Regions from separate parts of the Bradyrhizobium sp. Bra78 genome, predicted to be linked through region 1. Evidence: predicted binding sites of a transcription regulator. Region 1 holds the regulator's gene; each other region holds the start of a gene.
The links. Region 1 encodes PhoB, which activates phosphate uptake and scavenging genes when phosphate is short. Its sites were predicted from a motif close to TGTCATNNANCTGTCAT; they were not measured.
Positions count from the first base shown of each region.

Region 2: a site for PhoB is predicted at 2,446-2,462, ahead of phnF (phosphonate metabolism transcriptional regulator PhnF). Genes of this name have one in related genera too.
Region 3: a site for PhoB is predicted at 1,418-1,434, ahead of OC450_RS17140 (YbhN family protein). Genes of this name have one in related genera too.

Region 1 covers NZ_JALJRE010000024.1:27,904-32,049, forward strand. The annotation lists gene pstB (phosphate ABC transporter ATP-binding protein PstB) at 1-314, shown strand, start outside; gene phoU (phosphate signaling complex protein PhoU) at 326-1,042, shown strand; gene phoB (phosphate regulon transcriptional regulator PhoB) at 1,065-1,772, shown strand; gene OC450_RS33570 (GcrA family cell cycle regulator) at 1,904-2,416, opposite strand; gene OC450_RS33575 (aspartate aminotransferase family protein) at 2,872-4,080, shown strand; gene argF (ornithine carbamoyltransferase) at 4,080-4,146, shown strand, end outside.
Region 2 covers NZ_JALJRE010000011.1:114,168-118,313, reverse strand. The annotation lists gene OC450_RS23770 (alpha-D-ribose 1-methylphosphonate 5-phosphate C-P-lyase PhnJ) at 1-182, opposite strand, end outside; gene OC450_RS23765 (carbon-phosphorus lyase complex subunit PhnI) at 179-1,294, opposite strand; gene phnH (phosphonate C-P lyase system protein PhnH) at 1,299-1,907, opposite strand; gene phnG (phosphonate C-P lyase system protein PhnG) at 1,912-2,376, opposite strand; gene phnF (phosphonate metabolism transcriptional regulator PhnF) at 2,496-3,224, shown strand; gene phnE (phosphonate ABC transporter, permease protein PhnE) at 3,283-4,098, opposite strand; gene phnE (phosphonate ABC transporter, permease protein PhnE) at 4,128-4,146, opposite strand, start outside.
Region 3 covers NZ_JALJRE010000007.1:24,524-28,669, reverse strand. The annotation lists gene OC450_RS17145 (hypothetical protein) at 1-79, opposite strand, end outside; gene OC450_RS17140 (YbhN family protein) at 164-1,246, opposite strand; gene OC450_RS17135 (ferritin-like domain-containing protein) at 1,675-2,181, shown strand; gene OC450_RS17130 (MFS transporter) at 2,321-3,730, shown strand; gene OC450_RS17125 (EAL domain-containing protein) at 3,843-4,146, shown strand, end outside.

The DNA of each region.
Region 1 (4,146 bases):
TGTCCGGCGGCCAGCAGCAGCGCCTCTGCATCGCCCGCACGGTCGCGGTGCGGCCCGAAGTGATCCTGTTCGACGAGCCCTGCTCGGCGCTCGATCCGATCTCGACCGCCAAGGTCGAGGAGCTGATCCAGGAGCTGTCCGAGAACTACACGATCGCGATCGTCACCCACAACATGCAGCAGGCGGCGCGCGTCTCCGACAAGACCGCCTTCATGTATCTCGGCGAGTTGATCGAGTTCGACGAGACCAGCAAGATATTCACGTCGCCGACCGATCGGCGCACGCAGGACTACATCACCGGCCGGTTCGGCTGAGGAGACAGGACATGGGTTCCGAACATACCGCAAAGGCCTTCGACACCGACCTCCAGGAGCTCACTCGCCTGGTCGCCGAGATGGGCGGAATCGCAGAGCGCATGATCGTCGATTCCGTCGATGCGCTGATCCGCCGCGACGTCGCGCTCGGCCAGCGCGTCGTCGCCATCGACGTCGAGCTCGACGCGCTCCAGAAGAAGATCGAGGAGCGCGCCGTCCTCACCATTGCGCGCCGCCAGCCAATGGCGGTCGATCTGCGCGAGATCGTCGGCGCCATGCGCGTCGCGACCGATCTGGAGCGTATCGGCGACCTCGCCAAGAACATGGGTAAGCGCGTCGCGGCGCTGGAAACGGATTTTCATCCGCTCAAGCTGTTCCGCGGCCTCGAGCACATGACCGACCTCGTGCAGCAGCAGGTCAAGTCGGTGCTGGACGCCTATGCCGCGCACGATCTGCCGGCGGCGATGGCGGTGTGGAAGGGCGACGAGGAAGTCGATGCCATCTGCACCTCGCTGTTCCGCGAGCTTCTCACCTACATGATGGAGGATCCGCGCAACATCTCGTTCTGCATCCATTTGATGTTCTGCGCCAAGAATATCGAGCGCATCGGCGACCACGCCACCAATATCGCCGAGACCGTGTTCTACATGATCGAGGGCCAGGCGATCACCGACAAGCGGCCGAAGGGCGACATGACGAACTTCGCCACGACGGTTCCGAATACCTGATCACGCAAGGAGCGACGACACCATGGGCGCACGCATTATGGTGGTTGAGGACGAGGAAGCTCTCACCGAGCTTCTTCGCTACAACCTCGAAGGCGACGGCTATGACGTCGAGACGGTGATGCGCGGCGACGACGCCGACACCCGGCTCAAGGAGCACATCCCCGATCTCATCGTGCTCGACTGGATGCTGCCGGGTCTGTCCGGCATCGAGCTGTGCCGACGGCTGCGCACCCGGCCCGAGACCAAGCAGCTCCCGATCATCATGCTCACCGCGCGCGGCGAGGAGAGCGAGCGGGTGCGGGGTCTTGCGACCGGCGCCGACGATTACATCGTCAAGCCGTTTTCGGTGCCGGAGCTGCTGGCGCGGGTGAAGGGCCTCTTGCGGCGCGCAAGCCCGGAGCGGCTCGCCACCGTGCTCGCCTATGGCGACATCGAGCTCGATCGCGACAAGCGCCGCGTGGCGCGCTCCGGCCGGCCGATCGATCTCGGCCCGACCGAATATCGCCTCCTGGAGTTCTTCCTGGAGCATCCGGGCCGGGTGTTCTCGCGCGAGCAGCTGCTCGACAGCGTCTGGGGCCGCGACATCTACATCGACGAGCGCACGGTCGACGTGCATATCGGCCGCCTGCGCAAGCTGCTCAATCTCGGCCGCGAGCAGGACCCGATCCGCACCGTCCGCGGCGCCGGCTATGCGCTGGACGACCGTTTCGCGAAGGCGGAGCAGGCGTAAGTTCAGCCGCGAACAGGCAAGTAAAAAGCGCGCCGGGCGGCGCGCATTTCCATTTTTCGATCGTTCCGGTCCCTACTGCGCAATTGCGCGCTAGCTAGTTAGGCCGGGACGATGTCGTTTGGAGCCGGGCTTCAGCGCGGCCCCGGCTTCGCCGGTGCGCGCCGGCGATCCGCCGCGGGCTGATACGCCACGCGCGAGTGCTGGGCGCAATAGGGCAGGCCGGAGAGGGCCTTGCCGCCGCAGAAGAAGAAGTCCGGGCTCGAGGGATCGCCGACCGGCCAGTGGCAGGTCGCCTCGTTCAGCTCCAGCAGCGACAGCCGCTGGCTCATCGGCACCACGTTGTCGTAGGTGACCGGCTCAGCCTCCACCTCGACCTCGAAGGCCTGCGCCAGCGCGGTGTTGCCGCGCGAGATCGGACGGGTCACCCGCATCATGTGCTGCGCGGGACGCGCCTTGCGCGGCCGGGGCGCTGCGGAAGATGGGCTCTTGGCGCGGCCCGACAGGCCGAGCCTGTGCACTTTGCCGATCACGGCATTGCGGGTCACATTGCCGAGCTCAGCCGCGATCTGGCTGGCCGAAAGTCCGGCCTCCCAGAGCTTTTTCAGCTGCTCGACGCGATCATCGGACCAGGTCAAAACCGTCATTGCACCCTTTCCCTCGCTGCGCGCCAGCCATCCTGGGGCCTCGCAGCGAATGCCTAAGCCTTAAAAACCCGTGCCGTCAGAATCCCTTAAGGCTCGCCGGGCGCGCCAATGACGCCCGAACGTTTACGCCGGTACATAAGGACTTAGAGATCAGAACCGCTGCACGAGATGTCGTATCTGACAATCCAAACGCTACAATATGGCGTGACTCCCGCGCAAGAGTCCGCCGACTCGCTTCCACATGTTCCGTGGTGAAAAACCCGCAAAATCGGCACCGCAAGACTACGGATTCTGCGTTTCGCGAGGCTTTCCGGGCGGCATTGACACCCGTCTTGCCAGGCATAAGATAGTGCTGCGTGCCGCCCTTAAAAGGCGGCACGTTTCGTTTTCCGGACCGGTCAATGGTGCGTTGCGCAATGCACATTCAGGCCGTCCACAACATTCAAGTGATCGTCATGACCAACAGCGCCGCGCCGCATTTGCTCCCTGTTTTCGCCAGGGCCGACCTCGGCTTCGAGCGCGGCGAGGGCTGCTGGCTGATCGCGACCAATGGCGAGCGCTATCTCGATTTCACTTCGGGCGTCGCCGTGAATGCGCTCGGTCATGCTCATCCCGCGCTGGTCGCAGCGTTGCAGGAGCAGGCGACCAAGCTCTGGCACATGTCGAACCTGTTCCAGAGCCCGGACGGCGAGAAGCTTGCGAACCGCCTCTGCAACGAGAGCTTTGCGGACTTCGTGTTCTTCTGCAATTCCGGCGCCGAGGCGCTGGAAGGTGTGATCAAGCTGGTCCGCCATCATCACTTCTCCAAGGGGCATCCGGAACGCTATCGCATCATCACCTTCGAAGGCGCGTTCCACGGCCGCACGCTGGCGACGCTGGCCGCGACGGGTTCTGCGAAATATCTCGAAGGTTTCGGTCCGCCGATGGATGGTTTCGACCAGGTGGCGCATGGTGACATCGAGGCCGTGAAGAAGGCGATCGGTCCGCAGACCGCCGGCATCCTGATCGAGCCGATCCAGGGCGAGGGTGGCGTGCGTTCGGCGCCTCCCGGCTTCCTCAAGGCGTTGCGCCAGCTCTGTGACGAGAAAGGCCTGCTGCTCGCGTTCGACGAGGTGCAGACCGGCATGGGCCGCACTGGCGATCTCTTCGCCTATAAGCGCACCGGCGTCACGCCTGACGTGATGTCGCTGGCCAAGGCGCTCGGCGGCGGCTTCCCGATCGGCGCGATTCTGGCGACCGCGGACGCGGCTTCCGGCATGGGGCCCGGCTCGCACGGCTCGACCTTCGGCGGCAATCCGCTCGCGATCTCGGCCGCGAACGCCGTGCTCGACGTCATGCTCAAGCCCGGCTTCTTCGATCACGTCCAGAGGATGTCGCTGCTGCTCAAGCAGAAGCTCGCCTCCGTGATCGACCGTCATCCCGATATCGTCAGCGAAGTGCGCGGCGAGGGCCTCCTGATCGGCATCAAGGCCGTGGTGCCCTCGGGCGATCTGGTCGCAGCTTTGCGCAACGAAAAATTGCTCACGGTCGGCGCCGGCGACAATGTCGTGCGTTTCCTGCCGCCTTTAATCGTCACCGAAGCCGAGATCGAGGACAGCGTCGGGCGGCTCGAGCGCGCCTGCACCGCGATCTCGTCCAGTCAGACCAAGCGGGCGGCAAGCTGATGAGCAAGTCGCCGAAGCACTTCCTCGATATCAACGAGCTGCCGTTGTCGGAGCTCAAGAGCATGC
Region 2 (4,146 bases), on a different contig from region 1:
GGCCCGAGGATCGCCGCGGTGACCTGCACGCCGCCGGTGCCCCAGCCATAGGGCATCGGCATTTCGCGGCTGGCGAACGGCACCTGATAGCCCGGGATCGCGATCGCCTTGAGGATCGCGCGGCGGATCATCCGCTTGGTCTGTTCGTCGAGATAGGCGAAATTGTAGGCGGGCGCGTTCATTCCGCGGCCTCCTTCATGGCATCGGGCGCATTGGCCTTCGCAAACGCTTCAGAAAATTCTTGGCGCAGCTTGCGGAGCAGGCCGAGCTCGGACTGGAAGTCGACGTAGTGCGGCAGCTTCAGATGCTCGACGAAGCCGGTCGCCTGGACGTTGTCCGAATGCGACATCACGAATTCTTCATCTTGCGCCGGTGCCAATGCCTCCTCGCCCAGTTCGCGGGCGCGCAGCGCGCGGTCGACCAGCGCCATCGACATCGTCTTGCGCTCGCTCTGGCCGAAGGCGAGGCCATAGCCGCGGGTGAAGCACGGGGCTTCCGTCGCGGAGCCCTTGAACTGGTTGACCATCTGGCACTCGGTGAGCTCGATGGAGCCGAGCGGCACGGCGAAGCCGACGTCCTCAGCTGCGAATTCGACCTCGACCTCGCCGAAGCGTATCTCGCCGGCGAAGGGATGGTTGCGGCCATAGCCGCGCTGGGTGGAATAGCCCATCGCCAGCAGAAAGCCTTCGTCGCCGCGCGCGAGGTTTTGCAGACGCAGGTCGCGATCCGCCGGAAAGTTCAGCGGCTCGCGGGTGAGATCGCCGACGCCCGCACCGTCCTCGGCTTGCGGCGAGGATTCGATCAGCCCGTCGCGGCCCAGAATGTCGGTCACGCGCGGCGTCGGCGCCGTGGATGCTTCGGCCGTTGCCGGTGTTTCCGGTACAAAGCCCTCGGCAAGAGACGGATCGAGCAGGCGATGGGTGTAGTCGAAGGTTGGCCCGAGGATCTGGCCGCCGGGAATGTCCTTGAAGGTCGAGGACACCCGCCGCTGCACCCGCATCGCGCTGCTATCGACCGGCTCGCTCGCGCCGAAACGCGGCAGCGTGGCGCGGAAGGCACGGACCAGGAAGATCGCCTCGATCAGGTCGCCGCGCGCCTGCTTGATCGCCAGCGCCGCGAGCTCGCGATCATAGAGCGAGCCTTCGCTCATGACGCGATCCACGGCGAGGCCGAGCTGTTCCGAGATCTGGTCGAGCGTAAGTTCCGGAACCCCCTGGTCGCCTCGACGCGCGTTGGCGAGCAGGCGATGGGCATTCTCGATGGCGCGTTCGCCGCCTTTGACTGCGACATACATGCGACTAGCTTCCCTTGTTCACGACGCGCGTGGTGCGCGGGATCGCAACCACGGCGTCATCGGCGACCAGCACCAGATCGATGCCGCGCGGAAACAGTGCCTCGTTCACACGCAAGCGCTCGAACAGGTCGAAAGGCTTGATCGACGCATGAAGCGTGGCGACACCATCGATGCCCGGGCCGCGCAGCTCGAAACCGCGGCCCGCGTCGAGGCTATCGACCTGGAGGATCAGCGTGGTCGAGCGGTCGGGATATTCGTTCGTGCCGAGCGCGAAGCGCTCCAGCGCCGGCAGCGACCCGCCGTCACTGATCAGCGCGAATGCGGCGATCGAGGAATCCTGCACCACCGGCGCGCCGGTATGAAACTTCAACCATTTCACGACATCGGAAGCTTCCGTCATCCGCGCGTCGAGCCAGAGCGGCGTGTCATGGTCGAACAGCGTCAGCGCGATCGCGGCCGTGCCGCGCATCATCGTATGAGCCGTTCCGGCCGTCGGCACGATGCGCTGGACCGAGCCCGGCCGCGCCATCGCGTCCATGACCGAACGAAAGGTCGATTGCGCCGACAGCACCTTGTCGGCGAAACCCGGGGGCAGTTCCGCAATCGTGGTCATGATCTCACCCCTCACCGCGCACCATGGTGTAGAAATCAACCTTCGTCGCAGCGGTCTCGGCCGCCGCCTGTCTGCGCCTGACCATAAGCTGCTCACGCAACGGCGCGATAATTTCGCGCTCCACCGCTGCGCCGAAATCGCTGGACTGCACCAGCGCATCGCACAGCGCGATCAGCCGCGCCTTATCGCCGTCGCGCCCGAGCGTGTAACCGAAGCCGACCTCGCCGCTCGCGAGCCGCACCGCGGCGCGCGAGACCGTGGCTTCGCCGAGATTGAACGGCGCGCCGTCGCCGCCGACCCGGCCGCGCAGCATGACGAGGCCGTTTTCCGGTGCGCGCAGATCCTGATGGGCCGGCAGGGCGAGAGCGCGGAGGCGGGCGGCGATCTCGCCCGCCTCCGCGTGCGCCAGCACGGCCATCGCGGCCTTGCGCTGGGCTTGCTGATTGTTGTGCTGGGTCACCAAATCCACCGAATGTTTCTGCAGAACTTGCCGAATCCAAGTTGTCTATGATACTAGACAACTTGATACGAGAGCGCCATGACTGTTTCGTGACAAAGATGTGATTTCTGGAGTAGCTTGCCGGCAATATGAGCATGCAGGACACAGCCTCTTCGGGCGTCGCGCTGTGGCGCCTCGTTGCCGACGGCATCGAGCGCGGCATCGCCGACGGCCGCTTTGCGACCGGCGACAAGCTGCCGGGCGAGATGGAGATTGCCGAAACCTATCGCGTGAACCGCCACACCGTGCGGCGGGCGCTGGCGGCGCTTGCCGAACGCGGCATCGTGCGCGCCGAGCGCGGCAGCGGAACCTATGTCGAGGCGCAGAAGCTCGCCTATCCGCTGCGCTCGCGGACCCGCTTCTCCGAGATCGTCGGCGCCGAGGGCCGCGAACCGCACGGCCGCCTGATCGAAGCGTCCGATGATGTCGCAACCCGCGAGGTCGCGCGTGAGCTTGGCTTGAAAGTCGGTGCGCCGCTGGTGCGGATCGAGGCGATCCGCCTCGCCGACCGGACGCCGATCTGTGTCTCCACGACGTGGCTGTCGGCCGAGCTGTTCCCGAATGCGGGAGTCGTATTCGCGGCGACGCGCTCCATGACCAAGCTGCTCGAGCATTACGGCGTCCGCGACTACCGCCGCGGCGCGACCCGCATCACCGCCGGCATCGTCGATGCGACGGACGCCGCACGGCTTGATCTGCCGCTCGGACGGCCGATCCTGGTGGTCGACGCGACCGACCACGATCTCGACGACAAGCCGCTGGTGACGAAGCATTCGCGGTTTGCGGCGGAGCGGGTGGAGTTTCTGGTGGAGTCGTAGGCTCTTCCCCTCTCTCCGCGAAACCGGAATCGTAGGGCGGGCAAAGGCGCATTGATGATCAGGCCACCGCCCGCCGCCCGATGATGGCAAAACGCAGCTTGCTCGAGATGAAATCGATCGCGGCGACTGCGACAAGGATCATCAGGATCAGGAACGACACCTTCTGCCACTCCAGCACGCGAATCTGTTCGGCGAGCTGGAGGCCGATGCCGCCGGCGCCGACGATGCCGATGATGGTGGCCGAGCGCGTGTTGGATTCGATGAAATAGAGCACCTGGCCGGCGATCACGGGCAGGACCTGCGGCAGCAGCCCGAAGCGGATCTCGTGCAGCGCGCTGCCGCCGGAGGCGCGGATGCCTTCGACCTGCTTCTGGTCAGCGCCCTCGATCGCCTCGGAGAACAGCTTGCCGAAGGCGCCGAAATCCGACACGGCGATGGCGAGCACGCCGGCGAACGGGCCGAGCCCGACGACGTTGATCCACACCAGCGCCCAGATCAGCGTGTCGACGCCGCGGATCGAATCGAGGAAACGGCGGATCGGAAAGCGCAGGATTTTCGACGGAACCACGTTGCGCGCGGCAAACAGGCTGACCGGAAGCGCGAACAGCGCAGCCAGCGTGGTGCCGAGCAGCGCAATCGAGAGCGTCTCGCCCATCGCCTTCAGATATAGCGGCAGCGACGAGCCGGGATCGGGCGGGATCATCATCATGCTGATCCAGCCGAGCTGGCTGAGGCCGTTGAAGAGCCGCGACGGAGAGAAATCGAGGTCGACGAGGCCATAGACGAAAATCGCGAACGCCGCGACGATCATCGTCGGCGTCGCGAGCCGCGCCGCGGCCGGCCGCCCGAACACATCGGGATAGCGCGCGCGCATCTGCGCGGCATCGACTTCGGGCCGCTTGCTCACGTCCGCGCCTCCTTG
Region 3 (4,146 bases), on a different contig from region 1:
GCTCGGGCGGCAAGGCGGTCAGGATCCCGGCAAGCAGCAGGGCGCCTGCGGAGAGAGTGCGAAGGGATGCTCGGATCATGGCCCGCGTCTTCAACGGCAAAGTTGAGGCGGAAATAAGAGAGCATTGCTCCCCCGCCTGCAACCTTTGTCTGGACCGTCCGCGTCAGCGCTTGTTGGCCTGCCGCAGCAGCCGCTCGCGCTCCATGGGCGTCACCTGCTTGGGCAGGTTGGCCTGTGCGCAGGCCTCCGCCAGCCGCCGCCGCTCCTGCCAGGGCTCCACCACGTTCATCCAGAGCTCGCGCGCGCCCATGATGGAGATGGCGAGGCCGAACGGGATCACGAAATAGAGAATGCGGAACACCAGCAGCGTCGCCAGCAGCTGCTCGCGGCCGAATTCCGGCAGCGCCACCAGCATGGCGGCGTCGAACACGCCGATCGAGCCGGGGGCATGGCTGGCGAAGCCGAGCAGGGTCGCCAGGATAAACACCACGGCAAGCGACAGAAAATCGATCTGCGGACTGGCCGGCACCAGCAGATACATCGCCAGCGCGCAGAAGCCGAGATCGACCACGCCGATGAGGATCTGCACCAGCGTCAGCGGCGCCGAGGGCAGCACCACCTTCCAGCCCTTTTGGCCGAGCTCGCGCCGCTTCTCGCCCATGCAGAGCCAGACCAGATATGCGGCGATCGAGGCGAGGCCGCCGAGCGCGATCAGCCGATTGATCGATGACGGCAGCTGATCCATGTAGGACGCGGCGTCGGGATGGATCGCCATGCCGATCGAGAGCACGAAGATGTTACCGAGCCAGAAGGTCAGCCCCGACAGGAAGCAGATTTTCGCGACGTCGATCGCGTTCAGCCCGTAATCGGAATAGATCCGGAAGCGGATCGCGCCACCCGTGAACACCGTGGCGCCGATGTTGTGGCCGATCGAATAGGACGTGAAGCTGGAGAGCGCCGCGATGCGATAGGGCACGTGCTTCTTGCTGATCGTTCGCAGTGCAAAAAAATCGTAGAAGGTCAGCGTACAGAACGCGAAAAAGACGCAGATCGCCGCCAGCCCGATATTGCCGCGGGGAATCTCGGTCAACGCGGTCAGGATGACACCGGTATCGATGCCCTTGAGGGTCCGCACCAGCGTGGTGATCGCGAAGGCGATGATGAAGACGCTCGCGGCAATGCCGAGCCGTCGCCAGCCGATCCATCTCTTGAAGCCGCGTTTCAGCGCGGGCAGCAGTCCGTGCATTCGTCCTCCCGGCGGGGGGCAAAACCGACCGGGCCAGAGATTGGCCGGTCGGGTGCGATCACTGCCCGAAATGGGCTTCGATCGCTAGGCATGATGTAGCTCATTTAAGGCAAAAACAGTAACTTGTGCAGCCCTTGACAATGATAGGTTCTGCGCCGGACCGGCCACTTTTGTCATACGCGGTTCACATCGGGCGGGCGTTAAGCATATGAGTCGTGGGACCGGTTCGGCTCTCGCGTCCGTGTCTCGGCATGGTTTCAAATCCTGGCGCGGTCGGCATTGTTCCAGCTCAAGCGATGCGGGCTTTTTTGGAACGCCGATGCCGGGTGCCCGTTAGGCCACCATCAGCAATCGAACATGGCGGAATACGCGGCTTTTCTTGCAGGCCGCTGCGTCCGTGTTCCCGAAACCTCGAGAGGATCGGACCGATGGGACTGTTCACGAAAGACATCAAGACCATGAACGACCTGTTCGTGCACCAGCTTCAGGACATCTATTATGCCGAGCAGCAGCTCGCCAAGGCCCTGCCGAAAATGGCCGACAAGGCCACCGATCCGCAGCTGAAACAGGGCTTTTTGACGCACCTCGAAGAAACCAAGCAGCACGTCAAGCGGCTGGAGGAAGTGTTCAAGATGCACGGTGCTCAGGTGAAGGCGGTCGACTGCCCGGCGATCGACGGCATCATCGAGGAGGCCGACGAGACCGCCGGCGAGGTCGCGGACAAAGCGGTGCTCGACGCCGCCCTGATCAACGCAGCGCAGGCCGCCGAGCATTACGAGATCGCCCGCTATGGCAGCCTGATCGCCTGGGCCAAGCAGCTTGGCCGCAATGACTGCGCCAGCGTGCTCGCCAAGACGCTGGAGGAAGAGAAGGCGACCGACAAGAAGCTGACCACGCTCGCCGAGAGCAAGGTGAATCTCCGCGCGGCCAGCTAAGGTGAGGTAATCAAAAAAAGCGCCGCGCGGCCATCCGCGCGGCGCTTGCATGTGACGCATCCATCATTCGGTCATTGTCGAAACATGACGGCGGGATGGAAGCGTATGTTTCGCATGGGGCTGCAACCGAGTTGGCAGCATGCGAGCAAGCACCATCAAAAATGAATCCTTCGACGACGGAGCCGGCGCGCCGCGTGCCGGCTCGCGTCTTGCAACCTCCCTCACGCTCGCCGCGATGAGCCTCGGCTATGGCGTGGTGCAGCTCGACGTCACCATCGTCAACACCGCGCTCGGTGCGATGGGCAGGACGCTCGGCGGCGGCGTCGCCGAGCTGCAATGGGTGGTCAGCGCCTACACCATTGCATTTGCCGCGTTCATTCTGACGGCCGGCGCGCTCGGCGACCGGATCGGCGCCAAGCGCATCTTCATGGCGGGCTTCGCCATCTTCACCGCGGCCTCGCTCGCCTGCGCACTGGCGCCCAATGCGGCCGTGCTGATCGCAGCGCGGCTGGTCCAGGGCCTGGCGGCGGCGATCCTGGTGCCGAATTCTCTCGCGCTGCTCAGTCATGCCTATCCGGACGACCGCGAGCGCGGCCGTGCCGTGGCGGTCTGGGCCGCCGGAGCGAGCCTTGCCCTCACCGCGGGCCCGTTCGTCGGCGGCGCGCTGATCACGCTGGTCGGCTGGCGCGCGATCTTCCTGGTCAATCTGCCGATCGGGCTTGCCGGCCTGTGGCTGAGCTGGCGTTGCGCCAGCGAAACCACGCAGGCGCGCTCGCGCGAGATCGATCTGCCCGGGCAGCTTGCCGCGATCGGTGCGTTGGGGGCGCTGGCCGGCGCGATCATCGAAGGCGGTTCGCTCGGCTGGGAACATCCAGCCGTGATCGCGGCCTTCGTCGGAGCCGCCATTCTCGGCGCGCTTTTCGTCTGGCGCGAGAGCCGCGCGGTACAGCCGATGCTGCCGCTGTCGCTGTTCGGCCACCGGCTGTTCGCGCTGACTTCGCTCGTCGGGTTGCTCGTCAACATTGCGATCTATGGCCTGATCTTCGTGCTCAGCCTGTACTTCCAGAGGATCAACGGGCTGTCGGCGTGGTGGACCGGTCTCGCCTTCGTGCCGATGATGGGGGCGGTGCTGCCGTTCAATCTGCTGGCGCCGCGCCTCGCCGAGCATATCGGCCCGTGCCCGACCATCGTCGTCGGCGCCTGCGTCTCGGCGCTTGGCTGCCTCGGCCTGCTCTGGATCGAGGCCGGGACGAGCTATTGGGCGATCCTTGCCCAGATGATTGCGATCAGCGGCGGACTTGGGCTGCTGGTGCCGCCGCTGACCTCGACCTTGTTGGGCAGCGTCGAGAAGGCGCGCTCCGGTATCGCGGCGGGCGTCCTGAACGCGACGCGGCAATCCGGCAGCGTCCTCGGCGTCGCGCTGTTCGGCTCGCTGGTGGCCTCGGAGGGGGCGTTCGTGACCGGCATGCATCTGTCGCTGATTCTGTCGGCGGCGGTGCTGCTGCTCGCCGCCGCCGTGATCGGCCTCGGTGCACCGGCGCGCGGATGAACAATCCGAGCGAATGGACACACCTTCCGTTCACCATCCCCGAAGGGGGCACGTAGCCAGTTACCGACTATCCACCTCTGTCGGTTCAAGTGCGGGTCGATAGGGGCCTGCAATGTACCAAGTATTCTACTGTCTCGCCGAAGAGCACGACTGGCGGCTTGTGGCGCTTGGCGGCGCTGTGTGTCTGCTCGCAAGCGCGGCGGCGATCAGCCTGTTTCACCGGGCTCGGGCGTCGAACGGCCCCGGTCGCCTGGCCTGGATCGCCCTGGACGCCGCCGTCAGCGGATGCGGCATCTGGGCGACGCATTTCATCGCGATGCTCGCCTACGGGCCGGGTGGCGCCGGCGCTTACAACATCCCGGTGACGATCCTTTCCCTGGTCTTCGCGATCTCCGTGACCTTCGTGGGGCTGAGCA